2 regions of the Caldanaerobius polysaccharolyticus DSM 13641 genome follow, and region 1 is predicted to be linked to the other one. Evidence: a T-box and tRNA genes for the amino acid it is inferred to sense, from the RefSeq annotation. Region 1 holds a T-box; the other holds one or more tRNA genes.
The links. A T-box is a leader RNA that pairs with one kind of tRNA and senses whether it is charged. The one in region 1 lies ahead of metG (methionine--tRNA ligase), so its partner is inferred to be a tRNA-Met.
Positions count from the first base shown of each region.

Region 2: it encodes a tRNA-Met, which carries the amino acid that the T-box ahead of metG (methionine--tRNA ligase) is inferred to sense. The anticodon was not compared.

Region 1 covers NZ_KE386494.1:889,181-892,605, forward strand. Annotated here, with positions in the region: gene metG (methionine--tRNA ligase) at 1-1,511, opposite strand, end outside; T-box leader at 1,559-1,797, opposite strand; gene CALPO_RS0105205 (hypothetical protein) at 1,912-3,276, shown strand; gene CALPO_RS0105210 (tRNA1(Val) (adenine(37)-N6)-methyltransferase) at 3,312-3,425, shown strand, end outside.
Region 2 covers NZ_KE386495.1:331,523-334,947, forward strand. Annotated here, with positions in the region: gene CALPO_RS14455 (recombinase family protein) at 1-1,279, shown strand, start outside; tRNA gene CALPO_RS0107965 (tRNA-Met) at 1,239-1,312, opposite strand; tRNA gene CALPO_RS0107970 (tRNA-Met) at 1,339-1,412, opposite strand; tRNA gene CALPO_RS0107975 (tRNA-Leu) at 1,430-1,517, opposite strand; gene CALPO_RS0107980 (Ppx/GppA phosphatase family protein) at 1,563-2,492, opposite strand; gene CALPO_RS0107985 (S1 domain-containing RNA-binding protein) at 2,520-2,951, opposite strand; gene CALPO_RS13605 (FtsB family cell division protein) at 3,025-3,294, opposite strand; gene yabQ (spore cortex biosynthesis protein YabQ) at 3,363-3,425, opposite strand, start outside.

The sequences.
Region 1 (3,425 bases):
AACAGGTTTTCGCCCCTATGCACCTCGGTCCCTTCGCGCAACCCTCCCCACGCTTTCAGGCTATCCCACGTAGTGAGCTCATCACTTACGCCTAGCTGAGCGTATATCTTGGGAGGTGTGTCAGGCATATAAGGCGTGAGGAGAACCGATATATACCTTATGGCCTCAGCCAGGTTATACAGGACCGTCGCCAGCCTTCCTTTTTTAGCTGCATCCTTCGCCAGAACCCATGGCATCGTCTCATCTATATACTTGTTGCATCTGTCTACCAGCTTGAATATCTCCGCAAGAGCATTGCTTATCTGCAGCGAATCCATATATCTTTCCACCAGCGCAGGTAAATCAACGGCCATTTGAATGAGGTCATCATCCACGCCCTCTCTTTGCGACGGCGCAGGAATCCTGCCGCCAAAATACTTTTCTATCATGGTTACTGTTCTGCTGACGAGATTTCCTAAATCGTTGGCCAGATCGGAGTTTATCCTCTTGACCAGGGCTTCATTGGTGTACGTGCCGTCAGACCCAAAGGGTATCTCCCTGAGCAGATAATACCTAACCGCATCCACACCGTACTTCTCCACCAGCACCCAGGGATCTATCACGTTGCCCTTGGATTTAGACATCTTACCTCCTTCCAGCACCAGCCACCCATGGCCAAAAACCTTTTTGGGCAACGGCTCTCCTAGAGCCATAAGCATGGCAGGCCATATTATGGTGTGGAACCTCACGATCTCCTTGCCCACCAGGTGCACGTCAGCGGGCCAGAACTTTTTGTATGCCTCGTCGTGGTCTGTAGAATAACCTAAGGCGGTGATATAATTGCTTAAAGCGTCAATCCACACGTATATGACGTGCTTGGGGTCAAAAGGCACAGGTATACCCCAGTCAAAAGACGTCCTGGATACGCACAAATCTTCCAGCCCCGACTTTATAAAACTTACCATCTCATTAAGCCTGGACTCAGGTTGAATGAAGTCAGGGTGCTCCCTGTAGTACTCCAGCAACTTATCGGCGTATTTGGACAACCTGAAAAAGTAACTCTCCTCTTTAACCAGCTCTACGTCCCTGCCGCAGTCAGGGCATTTGCCATCAACCAATTGCCTTTCCGTCCAAAAGGATTCGCAAGGGGTACAGTACCAACCGGTGTATTCGCTTTTGTATATATCCCCTTTTTCGTAAAGCCTGGTAAATATATTCTGCACAATGGCCATATGCTGTGGGTCAGTGGTTCTTATAAACTGATCGTAGCTTACATTGAGCAACTTCCACAGCCCTTTTATCCACTCCACAATGCCATCCACGTACTCCTTCGGCGAGACGCCTTTTTCCGACGCTATCCTCTGTATTTTCTGCCCGTGTTCATCGGTGCCGGTCAAAAACCACACGTCGTAACCCGTCAGCCTTTTAAACCTGGCCAAGGCATCCGCCGCTACTGTGGTATAAGAATGCCCTATATGCAGCTTGTCGCTGGGATAATATATCGGCGTGGTTATGTAATACGTCTTTGCCATTTAAATACCCTCCTATAAAAAATCTATAAAATAAAAGGCTCTCACCCCCAAGGGGCGAGAGCTCTCGCGGTACCACCCTTATTCGCCATTTCGGCCTCATTACAGACGACATTATTATCGCCCTGCACCATAACGGGTGCTCCCGTCTACGCCTACCAATGCCTCTTCGGCAATTCAGCGCAGCAGCTCCAGGACCATCTTCAGGTGTTATTGCCCGCGCCGGCTCTCACCTTTCCCGGCTCTCTTTAGCGGATTTAGACCTTACTCTTCCCTTCATCGCCACTTTAATATAATTTCCCATTTTCACCTCAATAATATACAATGATAGGGTTTTTGTCAAGGGAAACTGTGCATAATAAATTACAGTACAAATATAAGGAATAAAAGGAGCTGCATGTATATGGTCACACTAACCCCAAGCCACTGGATCTTTATAGCGACGATATTAGTCATACTGATTACTATGCTGTTGAGAAAAGACATATTGATACCGTGCATCGCAGGTATTTTTTTCACAGCCTTGGCAACCACCAACAGCGCGATCAAAGCCGTTCAGGCCATATACAGAAGTCTCATCATATCCGGTGAACAGCTGTGGAGTATTATCCTTATAATAGCCCTTATAGTAGCTATGGCTGAAGCCATAAGGGATACAGGTGCCGATTACATAATGACAAAACCTCTCCTAAAATACTTTGAAAGGCCTCTGTTCTCCTACGCACTCCTAGGGGCATTTACCATGGTCATCTCCCTGTTTCTATGGGCATCCCCTGCTTTAAGCCTTCTTTCCACCATGGTGGTGCCTGCTGTTCTAAAGACAGGGTTATCAAGAATGAGCACAGCTATGGCCATAAATATATTTGGGTTTGGCATAGCCATGTCCGGCGACTTTTTCCTTCAAGGAGCCCCTTCTATAACTGCCAGCGCCGCCGGAGTGCCTGTAGCCACTTTTATGAGAGAGAGTTTTTTGCTGTGGCTCACTATGTCGTCAGTCACTGCCATAGCGTCCTTCATTTACATATGGCTCGCATGGAAAAAAGGCAAAACCAACGAAGAGCCCCATGACCAACAAATCTCCAGGGACGCCAAGATAAGCAGAGCAAGCTATTTTATAGCCCTATTCACTCCAACGGCTTTTTTATTTGACATCGTGTTAATGATGGCGCTGAGGCTCAAGGGTCAATCCTCAGAATTGCTCATAGGCGGCACAGCCGTAATAATATTGATCCTGTCGCTTATCGCGCAATATAAATGGCAATCGCTGTTAAAAGTGACTGATTACATAAAAGAAGGCTTTACAACCAGCATAAAAATATTCGCTCCCGTCATCGTCATAACAGGCTTTTTCCTGCTAGGCAACCAGGATACAGCCAGGGAAATACTAGGAAAAGGAGCCCATGGCCTTCTGGTGGACGTGAGCAAGTACCTGTCAGGCATCATCCCTTTAAACAAACAAACAGCGGCTCTCATGCAGGTAGCCATAGGTGCTTTTACAGGGCTATCGGGATCAGGCTTTGCCGGACTGCCGCTAGTGGGATCCCTATCAAGGACTTTTCATAGCATAACCCAAGGCAACACCGTGACCCTGGCCGCTCTAGGGCAGCTAGCATCCATATGGGTGGGCAACGGTACCCTCGTACCCTGGAGCGTGATAGCCGTATCAGGGCTGTTAAAAGTGGATTCAGTTCAGCTGGTTAAAAACAACCTCATACCTGTCATCATAGGCTTTATAGCCACTTTTATCGTAGCCACATTGCTGTTATAATATAATGGTATATAATTCATATCGATGGTGATCGTATGGAACAAAACGAAGTAGTAGACGATATAGGCTATGGCCTTAAGATAATTCAAAAGCGCAAAGGGGTTAAATTTGGCATAGATGCCGTTTTGCTTTCCCATTTTGTTACCGTA
Region 2 (3,425 bases), on a different contig from region 1:
ATTGGACCGCTTTGCTCGTAACCGATATGATAGCGCATTTTATAAACGCCAACTTAAAAAGAATGGCGTAAAGCTCATATCTGTGCTTGAACCGCTTGACGATTCGCCAGAATCTATTATACTCGAGTCAGTTCTCGAAGGCATGGCTGAATACTACTCAAAAAACCTTGCAAGGGAGGTTATGAAAGGTTTGAAGGAAAATGCATATAAAGCACGATTTAATGGAGGTATCCCTCCTTTAGGATACGATATAAAAGACGGCCATTACGTTATTAATGAAAAGGAAGCCGAAGCCGTCAGGCTTATATTTCAAATGTATAGAGATGATTATGGTTATCGGCATATCATAGATGAGTTGAATTTGCGTGGCTACAAAACCAAAAAAGGCGGGAATTTTTCAAAAAATACCTTAAATGCTATACTCAAGAACCAAAAGTATATTGGCACCTATATATTTAACAAGGGTACAAAAAATAATCATAACATAACCAAAGACGATGTAATCATCATCGAAAATGCGATCCCGGCTATAATAGACAAAAAAACTTTTGAGGAGGTGCAACAAAAAATGAAAAACACTAAAAAGACACAAGGGACTCACAACGCAAAAACTGTGTATTTACTGACTGGCTTGGTATATTGCGGCGAATGCGGTGCTGCTATGACTGGAAATCTGGGAAGGTCTAAATATAGATACTATCGTTGTAATGTCAAAGACCGGTCTAAACAGTGCAGTAATAAAGACATAAGTAAGGATAAACTGGAAGCATACATATTAGATCAGCTACAAAAAAAGATATTCAATGATGACGTGTTGCCTGTACTGGCAAAGAAGCTGAATAATGAGAACAAAAATATTGTGGCTGAAAGAGAGGATGAACGCAAAATACTTGCCAGAAGGTATGAAGAAATTATAAAAAGCATTAACGCTATAGTGGATACTATTGCAGCTGGCCATTTTCATCCAAGCCTTGACGCAAAATTGACCGAACTTGAAAATCAAAAAAGCGAAATTGAAATAAGAATAAAAGAACTTGATATGAAACCAGATATAAGCATAATAACGGAAGAAATGATAAGAGAGTACCTGAACAAGGATAAAGGGGTGTTCGTAGCGGGTGACCTCCGAAAAATAAAACAGATTTTGTCTACATACATAAATAAAATAACGGTCTTTAAAGACCGTGTTGAAGCCAAATTTAAAATTGCAGTAGATAATACAGTTTGTGAATGGTCAATAGCGGCGAGTGGAGTCGAACCACCGACACTGCGGGTATGAACCGCATGCTCTAGCCAGCTGAGCTACGCCGCCTTGTTCTTTAATTATTCCTCTTTTAATTGCGGGGGTAGGATTTGAACCTACGACCTTCGGGTTATGAGCCCGACGAGCTACCTGACTGCTCCACCCCGCGGTGTTTTATCTCCTTCATGCCGGAGACCGGAATCGAACCGGTACGAGTCTTTTAGGACCCGCAGGATTTTAAGTCCTGTGCGTCTGCCAGTTCCGCCACTCCGGCAAACCTCAACGACGATATATATTATATATCCTTCTACATACTTTGTCAAGACATATTTTCAACTATTAGACCTTCTAGGTTATCCCATTCGCTAACTATAAGCTGGCTCAATCCCAACAGCTCCATCACTTTGAATAGTATTGCAGTACCTGCCACGATTATATCTGCCCTCTTAGCATATAACCCCTTTATATGCCTTCTCTCTTCTTCCTTCATCTTCAACAGCAAATCGAGTATACTACATACTTTATCATATGTCAAGGTATAACCGTGAATTTTCTGGGGATCATAAACCTCCAGTTTCTGGTCTACTGCTGCCAGTGACGTCACAGTGCCACCTACTCCTACAGCCATAACTCCTTTGACGTCAATCAATTCTTTTAAAGACGACGACAGAGGGCAAAGGTTGGACTCGATGTCTTGAAATAAATCTTTTACGTCTTCTCTTTTCGCAGCGGAAACCACGCCATATCGCTCAGTCAACCTTACAGCCCCTATATTGACGCTGTGCCTGTATTTTATCTGTCCGCTTTTTCCCCAGGTAAACTCCGTGCTACCGCCGCCAATATCAACAATCAAAAGGGATACTCCGGCTTTTTCTACTTTTACGCCAGCTTGCACTCCTTTATAAGCCAGCTCAGCTTCCCTTTCTCCTGATATCACCTCAACTTCAATACCTGCTTTGTCCCACATTTCCTGAAATAGCACATCTCTATTTGCTGCGTCCCTTACAGCACTGGTTGCTATAGCTATTATTTTATCGCAACCATAAGACATGGCTATTTTTTTAAAATCCACCACAGCATCAACAGTCCTGCGTATGGCATCTATATTTAAGGTACCGGTGTGATCCACACCAGTACCCAATCTCGTCGTATTTATGCCTTTATATATCCTAATCAATCCGTTTTTGCCATTATCTGCTATTAGCAGCCTCACAGAATTGGTCCCTATATCAATACAACCAAACCTCATCTGCCACCTCTATATAAACAAACATCATTATCTTTCTACCATTTTATTAAATCTACCTCTATATCCTCCGCCAGATCTCCTCCTGGAATCCTGGTTTTTCTTGAGCTGCTGTTGCCGCTCATCGCTATCCCTTAAAAACTTGGCTAACCTGTCTTCAAAGGACATATTGCTCGACCTGTCGCGATTCCATTCTATTTCCTGTGGTCTGGACGATTTTTTTAATTCTGCGTTTGCTTTTTTAATCGACAAGCTTATTTTGCCATCAGGACCGATAGATAGAATTTTGACCTTAACCTTATCCTTTTCTTTTAAATAATCTCTAACGTCTTTTACGTATCTATCTGCGACTTCTGATATGTGTACCAGCCCTGTTTTGCCTTCTGGTAACTGGACAAATGCTCCGAAGCTTGTTATGTTAAGCACCGTCCCGTCAACCACTTTGCCTACTTCAATTGGCATAAATAAAAGATTCCTCCTTTATAGATTTATATTATTAATATTATAATACAAACTGTAAATTATAACAAGATGCTCACTTATTGTTTATGTCTATATACACGGTCTGCCCTTTTTTAACAAGGCCCAGTTCATCGCTGGCTATCTTTTTTATAAAATCTATCGTTTTTGAATACCTTATCTCCTTTTGAAGCCTCTTATTTTCTTTTTTTGCCATTTCGATCTTGTTGTACATATCCTGATGCTCTCGGTTAAGCCTATTTATAGTGATCTGTTGTTGAACAAAAGTGATCAATGTATAGGCTATGACACCATAAATCACCAGTTTGCCCTTATTCCACTTCACCTGAAACAACCCTCTCTATACCGAAATCTTTTTTAATAGAGATATTCGACAATCAGGCTTAAAACCCTCTATTTTTTTCTGAAATTTAACAAATTTTTAACCCAGATTATCCCACCTACTGCCCCATTGTA